Regions from separate parts of the Clostridium sp. CM027 genome, predicted to be linked through region 1. Evidence: a T-box and tRNA genes for the amino acid it is inferred to sense, from the RefSeq annotation. Region 1 holds a T-box; the other holds one or more tRNA genes.

Region 1 (5,657 bases):
ATGAAGCCTATGATTCACTTATGAAAAATACTAGTTCTTCAAGTAGCAATGGTTCTTCTAACAGTTACAATTCGTCTAATAATTATGGTTCTAATTCAAATAATGACTATACTAATAACAATATATATCAATCTATAAGAATGGATTTAAATAGCGGAAATATCGCTTCCGCTGAGCAGAAATTAAATTCCATGAATACTAAAACTGCCGAGTGGAATTATTTAACGGGAGTGCTTCACCTCAAAAAAGGCTGGCATGATAGTGCTTATAATTTTATAAGCCGCGCTTGCACGCAAGATCCTAATAATATTGAATATAGACGAAGTTTTAATGAACTAAATTCGCGTACTTCAAATTATAGAGATAACTATTATGGCAAGCGTAACAATGATTTTGGCATGGGTAATCTATGTCTTAACTTGTGGTGTGCAGATAGTATTTGTGAATGTTTAGGCGGAGATCTTATATCCTGTTGCTAATTCTATTAATTTAGGAGATGATTTTTATGAAATCTAATAATATTGCTAAGGGTGGAATATTCGCAGCACTTAGTTTAATATTACTATATCTTTCTTCTATTTTCCCTACAAATAAATTTTTTATGTTAGGCATTGCTTCCTGTATTATTCCACTTTCAATTTTAACTACCGGAATAAAGAATACCATTGTAGTATATAGTGCTGTCTCCTTGCTTAGTTTATTTATTATACCTTCAAAGCTTATAAGCATTGCATATATACTAATTTTTGGTTCCTATGGCTTTGTGAAATATTTTATAGAAAAATTAAGGAGTATGATTTTAGAAATTGTGCTTAAGTTATTGTATTTTAATATAGCCTCCGCTATACTTATATTTATTTATAAATTATTTATATTATCAAAACTTCCTAATATAAATATATATTTAACAATAATTGTTATGGAGTTTGCCTTCATAGTATATGACTATGCGCTTACTGTATTTATATCCTATGCAAATAAAAATCTTGTTATGAAATTTAAGTAAATCACATAGCCTTGACACAAAATTCTATTTAAATTATAATGAATAATAATACAATCTTAAACAAATGATACTATAATAAATTGCTTTTATTAGGAGTAGTAGTATTTATAGCATTTTAAAGAGAGCTGCTGTTGGGTCATTAAGATAAATAATGTCCCATAGGTGTGAAGCAGTAATGATATAATATGAACTTGCCTATGAGCTTATTTTTAAGTAAAATCTTACTTGTAAGTAAAAGCTTACTTGTGAAAACAAGTACGGTTAAAACCGTTATATTCTTAAGTGAGGCGTAATGCCTAATTAGAGTGGTACCGCGGAATATTACTTTCGTCTCTTTGTTGAGATGAGGGTTTTTTTTATTTTCTAATTTAAAACTAAGTGGAAAAGATTAATAATTGTTTTTAACCTATAGATCATAATAAGGAGGAATACTAATGGCAAAATATACTACAACTATCGATGAAAAATGGCAACAAATATGGGAAGAAACTAACCTTTATGAATTTGATGAAAATAAAATTGATAAGAAGTTATATGTACTTGAAATGTTCTCTTATCCATCTGGAAGCCAATTACATGCGGGGCATTGGTTTAACTATGGTCCTGTAGATTCTTGGGCTAGAATGAAGAAAATGCAAGGATACAATGTATTTCAGCCAATGGGCTTTGATGCTTTTGGTCTACCTGCTGAAAACTACGCAATAAAAACAGGAGTGCATCCAAAGGATTCTACGAAGCAAAACATTATTAATATGGAAAAGCAATTAAAAGCTATGGGAGCAATGTTTAATTGGGATCATGAAGTTGTTACATGTCGCCCTGATTATTATAAATGGACTCAATGGTTATTCTTAAAACTATTTGAAAAAGGCCTTGCTTACAGGAAAAAAGCACCAGTAAATTGGTGTCCTAGCTGTAGTACAGTACTTGCAAATGAGCAAGTAGTAGATGGCTTTTGCGAAAGATGTAACACTGAGGTTACTAAAAAGAATTTAACACAATGGTTCTTAAAAATAACTGACTATGCTGATGAACTACTAGAAAAGCTTGATACCTTGGATTGGCCTGAAAAAACCAAATCCATGCAAAAACATTGGATAGGCAAATCTACTGGTGCTGATGTTACTTTTAAAGTAGTTGATTCTGATGTAGACTTTAGTGTATTTACTACAAGAGTAGATACTTTATTCGGTGTTTCATATGTAGTCATAGCCCCTGAAAATGAACTTGTAGATGTCCTCACTAAAAGTGAATATAAAGATGCTGTTGAATCTTATAAATATGATGCTAGAAAACAAACTGATATAGAAAGACAATCTATTACAAGAGATAAAACAGGTGTATTTACTGGTTCTTATGCTATTAATCCTATTAATGGACGCGAGGTTCCAATTTGGGTAGCTGACTATGTTCTAAACACTTATGGAACTGGTGCAGTAATGGCTGTTCCTGCTCATGATGATAGAGACTTCGCATTTGCTACTAAATACAAATTGCCTATTGAAAGAGTAATTATTGGTTTTAAAAGTGTAAATGGAGAGGGCGAAAATCTCCCTTATACTGAACATGGAAAAATGGTAAACAGTCAAGAATTTGATGGTTTATCTACCATCGACGGAAAAAAAGCAATTGTAAAAAAATTAGAAAGTATAAGTCTCGGCTGTGAAAAAGTAAACTTTAGACTTCGTGATTGGTTAGTTTCAAGACAAAGATATTGGGGCGCTCCTATTCCAATAATTCACTGCGAAAAATGTGGGGCTGTTCCTGTACCTGAGGATCAACTTCCTGTAGAACTGCCGTACAACGTAGAATTTGCACCAGACGGAGAATCACCACTTGCTAAATGCGAGGATTTTATGAATGTCCCTTGCCCAGTTTGTGGCGGCGCAGCTCATAGAGAAGCTGATACTTTGGATACATTCGTTTGTTCTTCTTTCTACCAATTTAGGTATGTAGATAACAAAAACAATGAAAAAGCTTTTGATAAAGAGTTAGTAAACAAAATGCTTCCTGTAGACAAATATGTAGGCGGACCTGAACATGCATGTGGTCACTTACTATATTCAAGATTTATAACCAAGGCTCTTCGTGATATGGGATATTTAGACTTTGATGAACCATTCTTATCTCTTACTCACCAAGGTTTAATTTTAGGACCAGACGGAGTGAAAATGAGTAAATCAAAAGGAAATACTATTTCTCCAGACATGTACATAAAAGAGTTTGGCGCAGATGTATTTAGGATGTACCTAATGTTTGGTTTCGGTTATATTGATGGTGGAGCTTGGAGTGATGATGGTATAAAAGCCATTGGAAAATTTGTTGATAGAATTGAAAGAGCAATCGACACTGGAATCTGCATTATGTCAAAAGACCTTAATAACAAAGACTCTCTAGGAATAGAAGAAAAAGAATTAAACTACTGGAGACATTTCGCAATAAAAGGTGTTACCGAAGATACAGAAAAACTTCAATTTAATACCGCTATTGCAAGACTTATGGAGCTTACAAATGCTATATTAAAATATTTTAATGTAGACAATATAAATAGTAAATTTTTAAAAGAAGTGCTTGTGGATTACCTTAAGATTTTAGCTCCCTTTGCTCCTCACTTTGCAGAAGAGAAGTGGGAAAGCTTGGGTATGGGTTACTCTGTATTTAATCAAATTTGGCCTAAATTTGATGAGTTTGCTCTTATAAAAGATGAAGTAGAGCTAGCTATTCAAATCAATGGTAAAATTAAATCCAGAATAACTGTATCTCAAGATTTAGATGAAGAAAGTATAAAGGAAATTTCTCTTAAAGATGAAACAGTAATCGCTACCCTAGAAGGTAAAACTGTTCGTAAGGTTATTATAATTAAAGGACGACTAGTTAATATAGTAGCTTCTTAGTAAGAACTACATATAGTTTTTACAGTTTAAATTCGAATTATTATAAAAGGAGAGTAGAAATTTTTAATTTCTACTCTCCTTTTCAATTTAAACTCTATACATATCTAATGTTTTTTGAGTTGCGCGAAGTAAGCTACTAATTTCATAAACTTCTCCTTCTTCTATTAGCTTATTTAATTGTTCTCTATACCTAGCTGCATCCGTTGACTTTCCAAGCGACGAAAGCACAAGTATATTATTCATTATATCCGACACCAAATTAGATTTTACCTCAAACAATTTTTGTGCATCTTTAATTTCATCTTTAATTTCTAGCATCTGTTCATCTAATTGAAAAGCAGCATCTGCAGCATTTTTAAGTTTTGCCCTTATATTCTCTGGTATATCATGCTTATATTTATAATTTAGAGAATGCTCTACTGTAGCCCAAAAATTCATTGCTAAGGTTCTAATTTGAAATTCTGCTAGTATTTCGGTTTGACCATCAGCTAAGTTTACAGGATACTTTATAATCATATGATAGCTTCTATATCCACTACCTTTTACATTTGCAACATAGTCTTTTTCATAAACCATCTGCATATCACGTCTTTCACGAATTAGATTCACCACTTTATCAATATCATCTACAAACTGACACATTATCCTTATACCTGCAATATCTTCCATTTCATATTCAATTCTATCCAGAGGGATACCGAATTTATTAGCTTTCTCAAGAATACTAGATATTTCTTTAACCCTCCCGGTAACAAACTCTATAGGTGAATACTCATTTTTTCGTCTATATTCTCTTCTTATACTTTTAAATTTTACTTTTAACTCTTCTACACCCTGTTCATAAGGAATTAAAAATCTTTTCCACTCTCTTATTGCCATATACTCAGTCCTTTACATAAAATTTCATATCCACATTGTATTAACTTTTGATACTATTCTAATATTTTTAAAGGATCGAAGTTTAGATAATCACAAGAAGTAACTATATATTCTACGCCTTCTATATTTCCTTCATATAGCCTATTTAAAGATGGTCCATGTAAATGACCATATATTACCTTGCATACATTATATTCTTTTACTATTCTTATAAGTTCAGTCTCCTCAAACTTATCATTAGTAGGTGGATAATGAAGCATTACAATAAATTTATTATAACCCTTTTTCACTGCCTCATCGAGTGAAATTCGAAGCCTTATTAACTCTCTATTATAAATTTTTTCATCATGAGTTGTAAATCTTGTATTTCCTGGGCAATTCCATCCCCGTGTTCCGCATATAGCAAAATCTTTGTAGTTAAAAAAGTTGTTTTGGATAAAATCCATATCCGCGTAGAGAGCATTAAGCTTCGTGATACCACTCCACCAATAGTCATGATTTCCTTTTATAAGTATTTTTTTACCTGGAAGCTCATGAATCCATTCTAAATCTTCCACACCCTCAGAAATATTCATGGACCATGAAATATCCCCTGCAATTAGTACAGTATCATCCGCTGAAACTTTGCTAAGCCAATTTTCTTTAATTTTTTCATTATGATTACTCCATTTATCTCCAAATATATCCATGGGTTTATCTGAATTTATAGATAAATGAAGATCAGATATTGCCCACAACGCCATAATATACCTCCTTATTAATCGTTTAGTTTTTTTCCATTAATTATCTATATCCGTTACATAAGCAATAACCTTAGCTATTGCTACACTCATTAGTGCTCAAAGTTTAACCTTAGTCATTTTTTTAATGTCTCTATG
Region 2 (5,657 bases), 1.9 Mb from region 1:
TCTTTTCAAAAATGGGTAATACGATATAAATCAGAAGGTGAAGCTGGGTTAAAACATTCTAGCAAAAATACTTCTTATACTGCCAAAATCAAGATTAACATTGTAAAAGAATATCTTGATGGGCATGGCTCACTGAATGATTTATGCATTAAGTATCATATTTCGTCAAATACAGTTTTATGCAATTGGATAAAGAAGTATAATGGTCATGAAAACATAAAATCTTCTGGAACAGGAGGAAAAATAATCATGACCAAAGGACGCAAAACTTCTTATATTGAACGCATTGAAATCATAAAGTACTGTATTGAAAACAATAACAGTTATAATAAAACTGTTGAAAAATATAAGGTATCTTATCCTCAGATTTATACCTGGATGAAGAAGTATAATCAGTTTGGTATTGAAGGGCTTTTGGACCGACGTGGAAAGCCAAAGGCTGAAGAGTTAATGACAGAAGATGAAAAGCTAAAAGCTCAATACAAGCTTTTAGAAGCACAAAATAGAAGATTACGGATGGAGAATGCTCTTCTAAAAAAAATCCAAGAGATAGAAAGAAGGCGATATTAAGCGAAGCTAGATACGAAGATACTTATCTTGCAATCCAAGAATTATCTAACAAAGATAAATTTCCTATAACTGAGTTGTGCATTATAGGCGGCGTTAGCCATTCTGCATATTATAAATGGCTACACAGAGAAAAAAGTAACCGAGTATTGAAAAACGAAGAATTATTAAAGCTTATTTGTGAGTTATATGAGGAAAAAGACGGTATCTTAGGCTATCGCCAGATGACGATTAAAATCCGTAGAGAATATAATAAAAAAGTTAATTATAAACGAATTTATCGTCTGATGCAGATATTAGGATTAAAATCCGTATGCAGAAAAAAAAGATATAATTATATTAAGTCAACTCCTGAAGTTACTGCAGAAAATATTTTGGATAGAAATTTTAAAGCAGAACAAGTCAATAAAAAACAAAAGGCTTATCTAAGTGCAATATTTGATTTAGGTGATAGAAGTATTGTTTCATATGTCATTGGTCATTCTAATAATAACCAATTGGTTTATCAAACCTTTAATCTTGCTGTTAAAGTATACCCTGATGCTAAACCAATATTTCATAGTGACCGAGGTTTCCAGTATACTTCAAAAATATTTAAAGAAAAACTAAAAAAAGCTGGAATGATACAGAGCATGTCGAGGGTTGGGCATTGTATTGATAATGGTCCAATGGAAGGATTTTGGGGAATCTTAAAAACAGAAATGTATTATCTTCATAAATTTGAAGACTATGAAAGCTTAAAGAAATCGATTGAAGACTATATAGAATATTATAATAATAGACGTTATCAAAAACGTTTAAAGTGCATGACACCAATGGAATATCAGCGATATCTATTAGGTAATGCAGCATAAATAAAGCGCCTACCAAATGATAGACGCCTTACATAAAATCTTTAATTATTTCCACTGTCTACTTGACAGGGGGCAGTTCAAAATGGATTCCCTTAATTTACATGAGAAAGCTCTTTATAGTACGCTAAAAGCAAATCCTTCTGATTTTCAGGGCAGTAAATAGTAATAGTACTTCCTATAGCGATAGTACTTTCTATAGTATATAACTTAAATCCCTTTTCATTAATAACTGGATATAATGTTGAAGTATCGTCACGAGCAGATAGTGAACTCATAATTTTGTCTAATGTTTCATCGGCTGACTTATACCTGATATTAGCAACTGGTTTCCCAAGCTCCCATGTATCCGATGAGCCTGAATATACTACTATAGCAACGTAGGTAGTACCATCCATTTTAAAATTCTCAATTCTATCACCATCATATCCCCAGTATACAATTTTGCCCGATTCTGCTATGATAACATCTTTTGAGCTACTTTTGTTTCCTGACCTCACTGCACCAATCCAACCAATAGGAATCAGCTCTATTAAAAGACTTATGATTAAAAAAATTATTGGAATAACAATATATCGTTTTTTAGTAGTCTTGCCTTTCCGCTTTTTTACTCTCCATATAATTATAAATATTACGTTTAGCATTATAAAGAACAATGCTAAAAAAAATACAACAACCATTATTAAGAAAAATACTAATCCCACCATTACGCCACCCTTCTAATTTGGGTATATACAGAAATTTATGCTTAATTCTATTATTGTATCCTCATTCAATTATACAATATAGTACTATAAATGAGCAAATATCATAACATCTTTATATATAAATTGCTTCTCTGATTTTAAAATCTTTTAACTTTGTATCAGAATGAGATGTGTGTGACTGAACTAAAAGATGTTTAGTCTTTTCAGCATCATTCTCTATGATTACCACGCTTAACCAACCATTTATCATACATTTAGAATATAATATCCACTTTTTAATATCTTTCTTAATGTTGATGATGAAATTTTCTGCGTAAATTGAACCTACAAAACTACCCCCTAAGCCTATTTTAACTCGCCTTAAATTACGAGTTGTTAATTTAATTAAAAAATAAAAAGCATTCATAAAATGAGTGTTTTTTTGGTGCAGATTACAGGAATCGAACCTGCATGCCGTAAAGCGCTAGACCCTGATTCTAGTGCGTCTGCCAATTCCACCACATCTGCATAAATGGTGAGCCTTATGGCAATCAAATTTCTACAATGTTTTGTTTTGCTTAAACTAAATAAAGAAAACCCAAAGTTAAATTAGTATAATAAGTATATTATAAACGTTTTATCTAATTCAGGATTATTATGTAACATAATCTGGACGTAAATTTAAAAAGATTTATAAAAAACTTAAAAATATTTAGTATTAGGGGACTCGGATTTGCAATTCTCGTGGCTATTATATATAGGGCTTAATTAAAAGGTGTTAATAGTGTAGATTTGCAGGTGATGATTTAATTAATATTAAGGAGGATTAACTAATGGCTAAATACAGACAGATTTATACAGAATTTTGGAGTGATAGCTTTGTGTTTGAACTTACACCAGAGGAAAAATACTTTTATTTATATCTTATTTCAAATACCAAAACAACGCAGTGTGGTATTTATGAAATATCAAAAAAATTTATAGCTACAGAAACTGGGTACAACAGAGATACTGTAGATAAGCTAATTAAAAGATTCTGTGAGTATAACAAAATCTTATACTGTGATGATACGAAAGAGATTATGCTGTTAAATTGGATGAAATACAACGTACCTAACAATATAAACGCTATTAAATGTGTTCATCACGAGTTATCCAGGGTTAAAAATAAAGAATTTCTTAAAATTTTATTTAAAAAATGTGATGTAGCTCAATTAGATGTAGCGAAAATTTTCGAGAACCTCATTATAGAGGAATCTTTTGATATTAATTTTACTGATGATAGAACTTCTGTAAATTGCTACTTAGAAAAAGTGGACAATCATCCCATAAATCTTACTTTAGAAAGAGGCTCTGATGTAATTCCCATGGAAAATATAGAAGACCAAGATAATAATGATTTTCTGAAAAAGGAAGAAATTCAGGAGCCACGTGAATTCATAATTAATAAGGATATTAGTAGGGGCTTACAAGGCCCTTATAAGGGGCTACCAAGTAATAGAATAAGAAGTAATAAAGAAGAATTAATAAATAAAGAACAAGAATTAATAAATAAAGAAGAAGCATTAACTAAAGAAGAAGCAATAGTCATAAAATATAGAAATAATTCTGCTGCTGCTGAGGGCTTAAAAAGTGTACTTAAGGTATTTGAAGAAAATGTACATGCTATCACGCCTTTGGTGTATGAAAAAATATTAGATTTTGCAAAGCAGGTAAGTAGCAAAGTTATCATTATGGCTATTGATGAGGCTGTAGAATATAATGCTAAAACTATAAAGTACATCACTAAAGTACTCAATAGCTGGATAAGTAAAGGCATAAAAACTTCTGAGCAGGTAATATTCTATCAAAAACAGTGGGCGAGTAAAAAGAGTGGCAGCTCAAGCCCTAATGTGAAAAATGGTGGCTTCTGCGACTATGATCAAAGAACATATGATTTCGATCTTCTAGAAAAACAGCTATTAGGACAAGTATACTGATTAGTTATCTTTGGATATTCCCTTAATAACGAATTTTATATTCCAGAGATATGGGTTCAAAGAAATAGTATTAATTATATGATGAAAGGTTTATTGGAAATGAATTTTCAGTTTTTGTTGTTAACAATATATCCAGCAATGTTATTGAAATTTTAGGATATATTGTTATAATAAAGTAATAGTTTGTTGGTTAATTCGCTTGTTTATAGACATAAATAACTTATCAAAGGTGAATTTCAAATGATAATAAACTTGGAGGAATGAAATCATGAATGTAGATACCTATAAAAATTTACTGGATAAAGTGGGCTCAGGAAATAATGCTGTTATTATTACAATGTTGGATAACAAAAATTGTGGAAATAAACCATCTCAGAACAAAACACTTTTTACAAAGGAAAGTCTGAATTCCCATAATCGAATATCTGATTTAGATGAATTACTTTACCAAAAGGCAAACTATGCAATAGAAACTGGAATTCTTCAGCTTGTTAAAATTAGTGAAAGTGAAGCTTATTTAATTGAACCATATTTTCCAGAACCACGCTTGATAGTTTTAGGTGGTGGACATATAGCTAAGCCCTTAGCTGAATTTGGTTCAAAAGTAGGTTTTTCAGTTACAGTTATCGATGACAGACCATCATTTGCTAATAGTGAACGATTTCCTACTGCTAAAAAAGTGATTTGTGAGAGTTTCGAGAACTGTTTCGACTTAATTAGTTTAAACAATTCTGCCTATGTTGTTATTGTAACTAGAGGTCATAGGCATGATATGGATTGTCTCAGACAAGTTTTAAAACATGATACTGCATATGTTGGAATGATTGGTTCAAAACGGCGAGTTAAAAGCGTCATGGAGCAAATGGTAAATGAAGGATATACTCAAGAGAAGTTAAACAAAGTCAATGCCCCTATAGGTCTTGAGATAGGAGCAGTAACACCAGAAGAGATAGCGTTTTCTATTATATCTCAGGTCATCAGTTATAGACGACTCGGTGATATAACCAATAGTATTAATAGGCATACGAAAAGTAATTGGCCGGAATTTGACAATGAAGTGTTGATGGAATTGTGCAAAGAAGAAAATTCTCCAAAGGCAATCATTACAATCATTTCTACGAAAGGTTCCGTTCCAAGAAATGCAGGAGCTAAAATGCTTGTATGGCCTTATGGTAAGATTTTAGGGAGTATCGGCGGAGGGTGTAGCGAAGGCACGATAATTAATGACGCCCGTAACTTACTCGGAAATGGTGGGTATCAAATTCAAAACATAGATATGACAGGCGCCATCGCTGAAGACGAAGGGATGGTATGTGGAGGAATCATGGAGGTAATAATAGAGGCTTTTTAAACATCACGATAACGATCGCATTTATTTTTAGTTAAATAAAATATACTTGTCCATATCTAAAGTTACAATTAAAATAATTACAAAAGCTATAAGTCTTAATCCTCTTCTTGGTTTTTTATTAGGCCTGCAAATAATTTTGTGTAAACAGGATAAAAAGCACTTTTTCTTGGCAATAATTGAGATAAGCTAATTATCAAAGATTGCAAGGAGGAGTATTTTTATG

What was found. A T-box is a leader RNA that pairs with one kind of tRNA and senses whether it is charged. The one in region 1 lies ahead of leuS (leucine--tRNA ligase), so its partner is inferred to be a tRNA-Leu.
Region 2: it encodes a tRNA-Leu, which carries the amino acid that the T-box ahead of leuS (leucine--tRNA ligase) is inferred to sense. The anticodon was not compared.

What each region holds. Positions count from the first base shown of each region.
Region 1 covers NZ_CP077725.1:3,390,986-3,396,642, reverse strand. Annotated here, with positions in the region: gene KTC92_RS16110 (J domain-containing protein) at 1-479, shown strand, start outside; gene KTC92_RS16105 (hypothetical protein) at 506-1,006, shown strand; T-box leader at 1,083-1,344, shown strand; gene leuS (leucine--tRNA ligase) at 1,441-3,900, shown strand; gene KTC92_RS16095 (GTP pyrophosphokinase family protein) at 3,988-4,779, opposite strand; gene KTC92_RS16090 (metallophosphoesterase) at 4,833-5,522, opposite strand.
Region 2 covers NZ_CP077725.1:1,490,239-1,495,895, reverse strand. Annotated here, with positions in the region: gene KTC92_RS07195 (helix-turn-helix domain-containing protein) at 1-570, shown strand, start outside; gene KTC92_RS07190 (IS3 family transposase) at 510-1,421, shown strand; gene KTC92_RS07185 (hypothetical protein) at 1,514-2,125, opposite strand; gene KTC92_RS07180 (hypothetical protein) at 2,238-2,531, opposite strand; tRNA gene KTC92_RS07175 (tRNA-Leu) at 2,548-2,632, opposite strand; gene KTC92_RS07170 (DnaD domain-containing protein) at 2,938-4,083, shown strand; gene KTC92_RS07165 (XdhC/CoxI family protein) at 4,352-5,434, shown strand.